3 regions of the Carbonatibacter coralli genome follow, and region 1 is predicted to be linked to each of the others. Evidence: riboswitches for the same ligand, from Rfam matches in the RefSeq annotation. Region 1 holds a riboswitch; each other region holds the start of a gene.
What was found. Region 1 has a riboswitch for cobalamin ahead of AAAH10_RS15355 (TonB-dependent receptor plug domain-containing protein). Riboswitches for the same ligand answer to the same signal wherever they lie in the genome.
Positions count from the first base shown of each region.

Region 2: it holds a riboswitch for cobalamin, as region 1 does, so the genes downstream of both, AAAH10_RS01845 (ABC transporter substrate-binding protein) here and AAAH10_RS15355 (TonB-dependent receptor plug domain-containing protein) in region 1, are expected to answer to the same signal.
Region 3: it holds a riboswitch for cobalamin, as region 1 does, so the genes downstream of both, AAAH10_RS08000 (aromatic ring-hydroxylating oxygenase subunit alpha) here and AAAH10_RS15355 (TonB-dependent receptor plug domain-containing protein) in region 1, are expected to answer to the same signal.

Region 1 covers NZ_JBBUTJ010000010.1:1,832-5,108, forward strand. Annotated here, with positions in the region: gene AAAH10_RS15350 (DUF6925 family protein) at 1-368, opposite strand, end outside; cobalamin riboswitch at 757-980, shown strand; gene AAAH10_RS15355 (TonB-dependent receptor plug domain-containing protein) at 1,241-3,145, shown strand; gene AAAH10_RS15360 (DUF7676 family protein) at 3,164-3,277, shown strand, end outside.
Region 2 covers NZ_JBBUTJ010000001.1:425,300-428,576, reverse strand. Annotated here, with positions in the region: gene AAAH10_RS01850 (ABC transporter ATP-binding protein) at 1-339, opposite strand, end outside; gene AAAH10_RS01845 (ABC transporter substrate-binding protein) at 326-1,900, opposite strand; cobalamin riboswitch at 2,215-2,425, opposite strand; gene AAAH10_RS01840 (hypothetical protein) at 2,502-2,912, opposite strand; gene gor (glutathione-disulfide reductase) at 3,127-3,277, shown strand, end outside.
Region 3 covers NZ_JBBUTJ010000002.1:543,894-547,170, forward strand. Annotated here, with positions in the region: gene AAAH10_RS07995 (FAD-binding oxidoreductase) at 1-932, shown strand, start outside; cobalamin riboswitch at 1,140-1,336, shown strand; gene AAAH10_RS08000 (aromatic ring-hydroxylating oxygenase subunit alpha) at 1,458-2,696, shown strand; gene AAAH10_RS08005 (DUF302 domain-containing protein) at 2,878-3,277, shown strand, end outside.

The sequences.
Region 1 (3,277 bases):
TCACAGGAACGCAGAGCGCTCCGGTCAGGACCAAGCTCGCTCAGGACAGAGCGTTGATGGACCGTGCAGTTTTCAGCCGGAATACAGAAATTGCCGCCCTGTAGCCAGAACTCGCGTCTGCTGCTCAGAATTTCATAGGGTTCGAAGTGGACCCGGGCGGGAAGAGAGACGGACAGGCCACCGCGATCTGTTACAGAGGCCCCCCCCGTTTCGGTGAGCACAACCTCTCTGTTTTCTGCAGGATCAATGTGGTATTCGCCGATGGCTCCGAACGAGCCGATACTCCAGCTGGTATCGGGGTTTTCAAGATTTTCGTGAAGGAGCCCGACAAGATCTGTGAGCATCTTTTGAGCGACGGTATCTGTCATTTTTTGAAACCTGTTAGAGGCCGCAAAGGCGCTGTTGGTGGCAGAATCAGGAATATTGTCCCGACAGCGCATTGCGCACTCAACGGACTTCCTGATCAAGGAGATTGGGGACGCCACCATCCAGGTTCCCTTGGATGAACGTTAAAACAGGACTGCGGGCGATGACAACTCTCATTGGCTGTTAATGTTGATTTTTATTTTGGAAAAGAGATTTGTGATTTGGAGCAATATCCCTGATTTCGGCTTGCTGTGAATTTTGAAAGGAAAGCAATGAAATTCATTAAGTCACTGATAATAAATAAAAATATTCAGTGTTTTCTCTTGTGAAATCGCGAGATTGTTGCGCGTGATGCAAAAAAGGGAATTGACTTTTTTTCGTCACATTTTATCTATGCGTGCATGTTTGTGGTTCCCGTGAGTGAGATGGATTCTCGGGATTAAAAGGGAATACGGTAGGGAATTGCCCAACAGGGATCCTGATCCGTAGCTGTCCCCGCAACTGTGAGCGGCGAGCAATAAGCCCGGAATTATGGCCACTGGATGAAAGTCCGGGAAGGCCGGGATGAGTTTTGACCCGCGAGCCAGAAGACCTGCCCAAACGCGTCAACTCTGTATCTGCCGGGTGAGCGGGTATGACTGCGATTCGTCGCAGTGACGCACATCGTGTTGCTGCGATTGGGTCAGAGTATCAAACCATCCACTCTCCCAATCCTGAAAATGTTTAACAACTGCCGTCTGGCAGGGCTGTTGTCGTGTCTGAACACCTGATTGTCCGGGTTTTTGGCGGCTTTGCCCTGTTGAAAGCGGCAGAACGGTGCTGCCTGTCTGGCGGCAAGGGTAGAGTTATGTTCATTACACATTCTGGAAAAATCATGACAACTGCGTCCTGGCTTGCAATTGCCATGGCAACAATTGTTTCTGCTGCTTTGGCACAGGAAGGGCAAACACAATCAGAAGAAATTGAGGAACTGGAAGAGATTGTCGTTTCTGCGAGCCGGATCGAGCTTAAAGCCAGTGAAGTCGGAAGTGCTGTGACTGTCATCACTGCTGAAGAAATTGAAAGGCGTGGAGACCGTTATGTTTCTGATATTCTCAGGGATGTTCCGGGGCTTGCTGTAAACAGAACCGGTTCCTTTGGGGCTTTTACGCAGATTCGTATCCGTGGTGCTGAAGCCAATCAGACCCTTGTGGTGATTGATGGTGTCGAAGTAAACAACCCTGCTGCGGGATCCGAGTTTGATTTTGGTTCCTTGCTGGTGGACAACATTGAACGTATTGAGGTTCTCAGAGGGTCACAAAGTGCCCTGTGGGGGAGTGATGCCATCGGCGGTGTGATCAATATCATCACGAAAAAGGGGCAAAAGGGTTTCAGAGGTTTTGCGAGCGCCAGTGCCGGCAGCTTTGCAACGCATGATCTGAATGCCGGTTTCAGCGGTGGAGGAGAGCGCTATCGCTTTGCTTTTGATGCATCCCGCTTTTCGACCAATGGTATATCCCATGCCGATGAAGATGATGGTAATCCTGAAAATGACGGGCATACGATTTCACAGGGGAATGTTTCTTTCGGCGTTACACCGATTGAGAACCTCGATATTGATTTTACAGGGCGTTACACCCGTTCGTTTCTTGAAACTGACGGATCGATTTTCAATGTGTCGTCACTGACTGATCTGGATAACGATGCGACCGTTTACCAGCGTTATGGTCGTGCCAATGTCGCCTATGATCTGTTTGGAGGGGCCTGGTCCCACCGTGCGAGTGTTGCTGTTTCCGATGTTGACAGCAAAAACCGAAGCAACAATGCGACCTCCTTTACCTCCGAAGGCGACAAGCTCAAGCTGGATTATGAAACAACCTACCGCTTTGAAACAGAGAGTATCCCGGATGCAGAGCATGCCGCAACCCTGTTGCTGGAGCACGAGAAGGACACAATTCAGACTTCCTCGATGGCCAATGAGGTTGATATCAAGACCAACAGCATTGCTGGAGAATACAATCTGAGCCTCTTTGACGATTTGCATTTGTCCCTGAGTGGCCGTTTTGATGACAGTGACAATTTTGAAGATGAAATGACTTACCGTGTAACGGCGGCCTATAACCTTCGCGAGACAGGCACGCGTTTTCACAGCAGCTACGGCACAGGTGTTAAAAATCCCAGTTTGACAGAGCTGTTCGGTTTCACGGGAACCTTTGTTGGCAATCCCGATCTTGAACCGGAGAAAAGCAAAAGCTGGGACTTTGGTGTTGAACAAGGCTTTTTCGAAGACCGACTTGTTGTCGATCTCACCTATTTCAATTCCCGTGTGACAAACCTGATTACAGGCTCGGGCAATACTGCTGTGAATCTGAGCGGAACCTCTCCTGCACAGGGGATTGAGGTCAGTGCAGATGCTGAAGTTCTGGACAATTTGAACCTGATTGCCAGCTACACCTACACCAACGCGGAAACCGCGGATGGGACAGAACAGGTCAGGCGACCACGGCATATTGCCAGTCTGAACGTGAATTATCGTTTTCTGGAAGATCGGGCAAACGTCAATCTGGGGATTGATTACAACGGTGATCAAAAGGACACCCGGTTTTCACCAACATTTGCCAGAAGCATCGTGGGACTGGACAGCTATACACTCGTAAACGTCAATGCAACCTATGACATTCATGAGAATGTGCAGTTGTTTGCACGTGGTGAAAATCTGCTGAACGAGGATTATGAAGAAGTTTTCGGTTACGGAACTCCGGGGGTTTCGGGGTTTGCCGGTGTCCGGGTTGATTTCTGAGTGCAGGAGCTATGCAGGATGACTTCTGTGATCCTTCCGGACATTGTGGAAAGTTCAAGCGGACGTCTTTCAGAAGTCTATACCCTCCCCACTGGGGAGGGTTACCTGCTTGAGCTTTTAAGGGATGTCTTT
Region 2 (3,277 bases), on a different contig from region 1:
TTGTTCCCACTGGCTTTTCAGACGCTTGAGGGGATCAAGACCGGCCTGGGGATTCTGGGGGACAAAGGAGATTGCAGCGCGGTCCACAAGGGCAGGCTTTCGGGATGACCAGTTGTGCTTTTTCCCCTTGAATGTCAGGACACCTTCAAAGGGAGTCGCAGGCTTTGCAAGCCCCATCAGGCATTTCAGCAGACAGGATTTGCCTGCTCCCGAGCCGCCCACAATGGCGAGACACTCTCCCCGGCCAATGTCCAGGGAGATGTCATGCAGAATGGTCTGCCTGCCAATTCTGGCAGACAGACCCTCAATGGAAAGAAGGCTCGAATCAGTCTTCTGCAAGATCAAGCTCCGGCGAAGCGAGATAGGTTTCCGCAGGGTGGATGCGATAGCCGTTGACCTTGCCGTTTCCGACAGAAACCTGGGTCTTGTGGAAAACGGGGATGAGTGGCAGGTCATCGTTGATGATGGCCTGGATCTCGTCATAGAACGGCTTGCGCTTGCTGTTGTCGAACTCTGCACGCCCTTTTTCCAGAAGCTTGTCCAGCTTCGGGTTGGAATAGCCGGAGAAGTTGTAGCTGGCGGAAGAGCGGACCAGTGTGCTCGGGAAGTAATCCGGATCGCCCTGGGGAGCGGTTCCCCATGCCTGAAGATGCATCTGGATTTCACCGGCTTTGAGAGCGTCATTGTTCGCACCGAATTCACCCATGGCGATTTCGACCTGCAATCCCAGCTGCTGAAGCATCTGCTGGCTGATTTCCAGTGTCGGGCGCAGGGCGGCACGGCCTTCGTAGGAGCGGATCTTGATGACAATATCCTTGCCATCCAGTTCGCGAATTCCGTTTCCGTCGCTGTCAACAATACCTGCTTCATCAAGGAGCTGGATTGCAGCATCCTGATCATAGGGCAGGGCAAGACTGTTGTTTGACCAGGCGGCCATGGATGCCGGGAAAAGGGCCTTCGATGCAGCACCGCCAACACCGGACAGTGCGGCCCTGACAATCAGATCCCGGTCCAGCCCGAGGGACACGGCCTGGCGCAGTGTCTTGTTTGCCAGCGGACCGTCTTCGGTTCTGACCTGATAGAAGAACAGCCGGGTTGTTTCGTTGGAAAAGAGTTGCCCACTGTTTTGCTCCTTGAGAGCAGCAAAGTCAGGTTCCGCGTAGTTCGTAACCAGATCAACATCGCGGGCCTGAAGCGCCAGTGCAGCGACCGAAGGATCGCTGATGGTGTCGAACACAAGACCGTCAAGCTTTGGCTTGCCACCCCAGTAATCCCCGAAGGCGCGGGTGACATACTGTTTGTCCGGATCAGCAGAGACAAAGACGAAAGGCCCGGTTCCGATGATAGGCAGTGTTTCGTTGCCGTCTTTCAGAACGGCCGCAGAAGGTTCTGTCAAAGCCCAGAGAAAGGCCGAATTGGGGTTTGCTGTTCTGAAAACAAGCGTCTTGCTGTCCAGCACTTCAATTTCGGACAGATCCAGCAGTTTCAGCAGGCGCGGGTTGTGCGCAGGATGACCTTCCTCGGAGAGTTTTTCAAAGGAAGTCCTGACGTCTTCTGCTGTCATCGGACTGCCGTCGTGGAACTTTACATCGTCGCGGATGACGATTTTCCACTCTGTCGGTGACAGGTTTTCAAAACGGGAAGCCAGACGGGGAACCTGCTGCATGTCATAGGACAGTCCGATGAGCGTTTCCGAGACTCCGGCCCGGTTGCTCATCCAGCCATTCTGGCGGGCGCGGGGGTCAGGAACGGTGCTCTTCGGGCCAAAAGGCACGGCAACGTTCATGATCTTTTCAGCGGCAAGAACAGGGGATGTGCCCAGCCCCTCAGCAGGGGCGGCAACAGACAGGCCAAAGCCTGCTGCAGAGAGCAGAACGAATTTGAGTGCGGATTTGATCATCCATATTCTCCATGAATTTTTCGGTAAGCAGCGAGAAAATTTGTTATGTTATAACATTTCTTTTTTCAAGCGCTATTGCAGAATTTTTTCTCCTGATGAAAGAACTCTGGTTCAGGATTCGGGCATGAGGCCTGTGGTTTGGCCGCAAGGAGAGTTCGCTCACCGGCAGGGAAAGGGATTCCGAAAAACAGAGGAGACTGTTGCTGTCCTGAAAAGGACGGCAGAAAACGGGCGTTGAACGCTACAGCGCAGGGGATTCCTGCTGAACAATGGATCATAGCCTTTAGACCTCCCCCGGGCACCTCGCCGGGTTTGAGTGAACTCAAATGATGGCAGGTCTCCTGACTTGCGGGTCTAACGCGCTCCAGCCTTCCCGATTGTCTGGCAATCAGTGGTATTTCTGGTTGGCTAACCGCTTACAGTTGCGAGGGCAGTCCCGGATTTGGCGCCTGATGGCTACACCGCACCGTGTTCCCTTTTATTCGACTTGGTCTTTCTGTCGAAACCATCATCGCGATCATGCCGCACAGATGGGAAAGTGCAAGTTCAAAATTTGCTTCATGTCTGCGATAAAGTGTCATCGGCAGATGATATTCGGGTTTCAGGACCCCTTGATCCGGATCAGGACGGGATATTCTGTGCTCTGTCCAACAAAGGTTGCCCTGATGGTGTCGCCCGTTTTGAGCGTACCGAACGGCTCCGACGTCATCCGGTAGCAGGACCATCCTCCGAAGGGAGGCCACTGGGAGCAGTACTGATCGCCCTCGACGCGCCATTTTCCGATCTCTGTTGGCCGTTCTCCCTGACGGTAGACTGTTCGGCCGGAGGCTTCGAAGGTCTGATGGACAAAGCTGTCTCCCGGACGGTTGCTGGCCGTGTTCCCGGTGAGGAGCTCCTGAATGGCCTGACCGCTCAGTGAGGTTTCCTGATCGGCAGCCAGGACGGGAGCCGGGCTCAGCAGGAAAAGCAGGGCAGTCATTCCGGCATGGCGCAAAAGATGTTGGGCTTTCATTTTCAGATCTCTCCCTTTGTCATCTGGCGAAGTTTGGGCTTCAATGGTTTCGAGGTCAAGCCGCTCTGGTGATCACGGCCTCGTTAGATACATGCAAAAGACTTGATCTGTTCACTGATTGCGCTATCTCTCAGAGAACAGGACTGACTGTGTGGTAGGCAGATTCGCCAGGACGCAGATTGGACCATCAAACGACTTGAACGGAGACAACACCATGGCAACGGCAATCGAAACAGATGATTTCGACGCTCCAGAATATGATTATGACCTCTTTGTAATTGGTGGTGGCTCCGGGGGCGTTCGCGGTGCACGTATGGCTGCTGCAACCGGTGCGAAGGTTGCGCTGGCAGAGGAATATCGCTACG
Region 3 (3,277 bases), on a different contig from region 1:
GCCAGTTTGTAACGCTTGAACTTCCCGTACCGGGTGAAACGGTTTACAGAACCTACACCATCTCCTCCTCTCCGTCCCGGCCCCTGTCCCTTTCCGTGACCGTCAAGGCACAGCCGGACAGTATCGGCACACGCTGGATGCTGGATCACCTCCGCCCGGGCATGAGGATCAAGGCCATGGGACCTGCGGGTATCTTCACCCTTCCAAACCGCCCGACAGGCAAGTACCTCTTCATCTCCGCCGGCTCCGGTGTAACGCCTTCCCTGTCCATGACCAAATATCTCTTCGACCGCGGACAGGACCCGGACATCTGTTTTGTGAACTGCGCCAAGCGTCCCTCGGAAATCATTGCCCGTTCGGATCTGGAGCACATGGCATCACGCGTTCCGGGCATCAAACTTCACTTCATTGTGGAAGAAGACGATCCCTTCAGAACCTGGTCCGGCTACCGCGGCATGCTGAACCAGATTGTTCTGGGCTTTATTGCGCAGGACTATCTGGAGCGCGAGGTTTACTGCTGCGGTCCCGATCCCTTCATGCAGGCTGTCCGCGAAATGCTCATCGCCATGGGCTTCAACATGGACAACTACAATCAGGAAAGCTTTGGTGCTCCTGTTGAAAACGAAGCTGACGCACCCGAGACAGACGACGTTATCCTTGAAGATGACAAGGAAGCGGTCATCGAGTTTACAAATTCCGGTGTCAGCCACACCTGTACACAGACAGACACCGTTCTCGCTGCCGCAAAGGCAGCTGGCCTCAACATTCCATCCGGCTGTACTTTCGGTGTTTGCGGCACCTGCAAGGTCAAAAAGACAGAGGGCGAGGTCCACATGGTCCACAACGGCGGCATCAGCGACGAAGACGTCGAAAACGGCTATATTCTGGCCTGCTGCTCCAACCCGATCGGCAAGGTTGCAGTAGAAGTCTGATCTGCTGAAATCGCGTTCAACCCCTGACAGAAGGCCTGCAATTGCGGGCCTTCCATCGTTTTTGAACCCTGAACGGGTGAGCCATTTCCACCATCAGACAAATTCAGTTAAGCCAAGAAGAAGCCACCTTGCATTTTCTTTTTCATCCTTTCGCAGATTTTTCAGATTGGGTCGTTTTTAAGCGGCCTTAAAAGGTCAAAGAGGAAGAAAAATCATTTTTAGCAGGGTGCTGCAAAACGCAGAGAATTGGGAAACTGGTGAGACACCAGTGCTGCCCCCGCAACGGTAACAGGCTGACAGGCAGAACAACTCCACTGAGGTCATTCCTTGGGAAGGATCTGCCCCAGGTTCTTGACGAAGAACCCGCCTGAAGCCCGGAAACCAGCCTTGCTAAAGCATAAAAAAATACTGCTGAAAGCGGAGAACCAGACGTTCACCTGGCCTGCTTAACGGCACCCTGTCCCCAATTCGAAGATTAAACAGCAACACAAACCGCGGGGCGCGGTTTTTCAGGAGAACATTGACATGTTGCACGAACAAAAAGCACTGGCCGCATTAACGCAGCACAAGGAAGGCCATTCCCTCCCGCAGGCGTTCTACAATGATGCCGACATCTATCAGGCTGACCTGGAAACCTTCTTTTACAATGACTGGCTTCTGACCATCGCCGCTTGCGAAATTCCGAAAGCCGGCAATTACGTCACCCACAAGGTTGGCGCCTATTCTGTCATCATCGTTCGCGGCAACGATGGTCAAATTCGTGCGTTCCACAACTCCTGTCGCCACCGCGGTTCCCGCATCTGCTCTGCAGCAAAGGGCTCATCCCCGAAGCTCGTCTGCCCTTATCACCAGTGGACCTACGAACTTGATGGCAGCCTGCTGTTCGCCCGCGACATGGATGAAAGCTTCAACCCGAAGGATCACGGCCTGAAAACCGTTCATTGCCGTGAGCTTGAAGGTATTGTCTTTATCTGTCTCGCAGACCGTGCCCCCGATTTCGACAGCTTTGCCGAAACCGCGCGCGCCTATCTGGTTCCACACGACCTGAACAATGCAAAGGTTGCCTATGAGAGCACCATCATTGAAGAAGGCAACTGGAAGCTCGTTTTTGAGAACAACCGCGAGTGCTATCACTGCAGTGGCAGCCATCCGTCCCTGACGCGCACCTTCCCGGACGATCCCGATGTTGCTGGTGTTGACGGCGGCGGGGAAGCAGAACACGTGATGAAACACGTCACACGCTTTGAAAACGCGGGCGTCAAATCGAAATTCCACCTTTCTGCCAACGGTCAGTACCGTCTGGCCCGCATGCCTCTGCTGGGGTCCGGCGAAAGCTACACGATGGACACAAAAGTGGCTGTGACAAAGCCACTGGGCACCCTGCCCTACAAGGACGCAGGCAGCCTGCTGTTCTTCCACTACCCTTCCACATGGAACCACTTCCTGTCCGACCATGTTCTGCTGTTCCGCGTCACACCGATCAGCCCGACAGAAACGGAAGTCCGCACCACATGGCTGGTTAACAAGGACGCAGAGGAAGGCAAGGATTACGATCTGCAACGCCTGACCGAGGTCTGGATTGCAACCAACGATGAAGACCGCCAAATCGTCGAGGAAAACCAGATCGGTATCAACTCCCCGGCCTACACGCCTGGTCCCTATTCCAAAAAGCAGGAAGACGGCGTGATCCAGTTCATTGAGTGGTACACAACAGAGCTGCGCAACCGCCTGACAGGCGTGCACCTGAAAGCAGCTGCGGAATAAGCACTCCGCGCTCACCAAGACACAAAAAGGCCTGCAACGTCGCAGGCCTTTTTTGTATTCAAAACAGAAATATCACAGGAAAACACAGAGTTGTTATTGGTCTGCCGAAACAAATCATGTTTGATTTTTCATGCGAAAAAACGACAGGCACCTTCAATGTATGAAACAGAGAGGCATTCCAATGAAAAAGCTCGTTACGCTTCTGGCAACATTCGCTCTTTTGTCCCTTTCCCTTTTGACTGCCCAGGCTGATGAAATGACGTCTTCCCTTGTGACCAAGAAAAGCAATTATTCTGTAACCGAAACCCTTGATCGTCTGGCCGGTGCTGTCACCAACGGCGGTGGCGTAATCTTCGCCCGCGTTGATCATGCAGCAGGCGCAAAGAAAGTCGGCGAGGATCTCCGCCCGACAGAAATGATCCTCTTTGGAAATCCGAAAATCGGCACCCCGGCGATGCTGGCATCCCAGACCATGGGACTTGATCTGCCCCTGCGCGCCCTGGCCTGGGAAGATGAAAGCGGACAGGTTTTCCTTTCCTACCACCTGCCTGTTCTGATCGGTGATCCCCATGGTCTCAAGG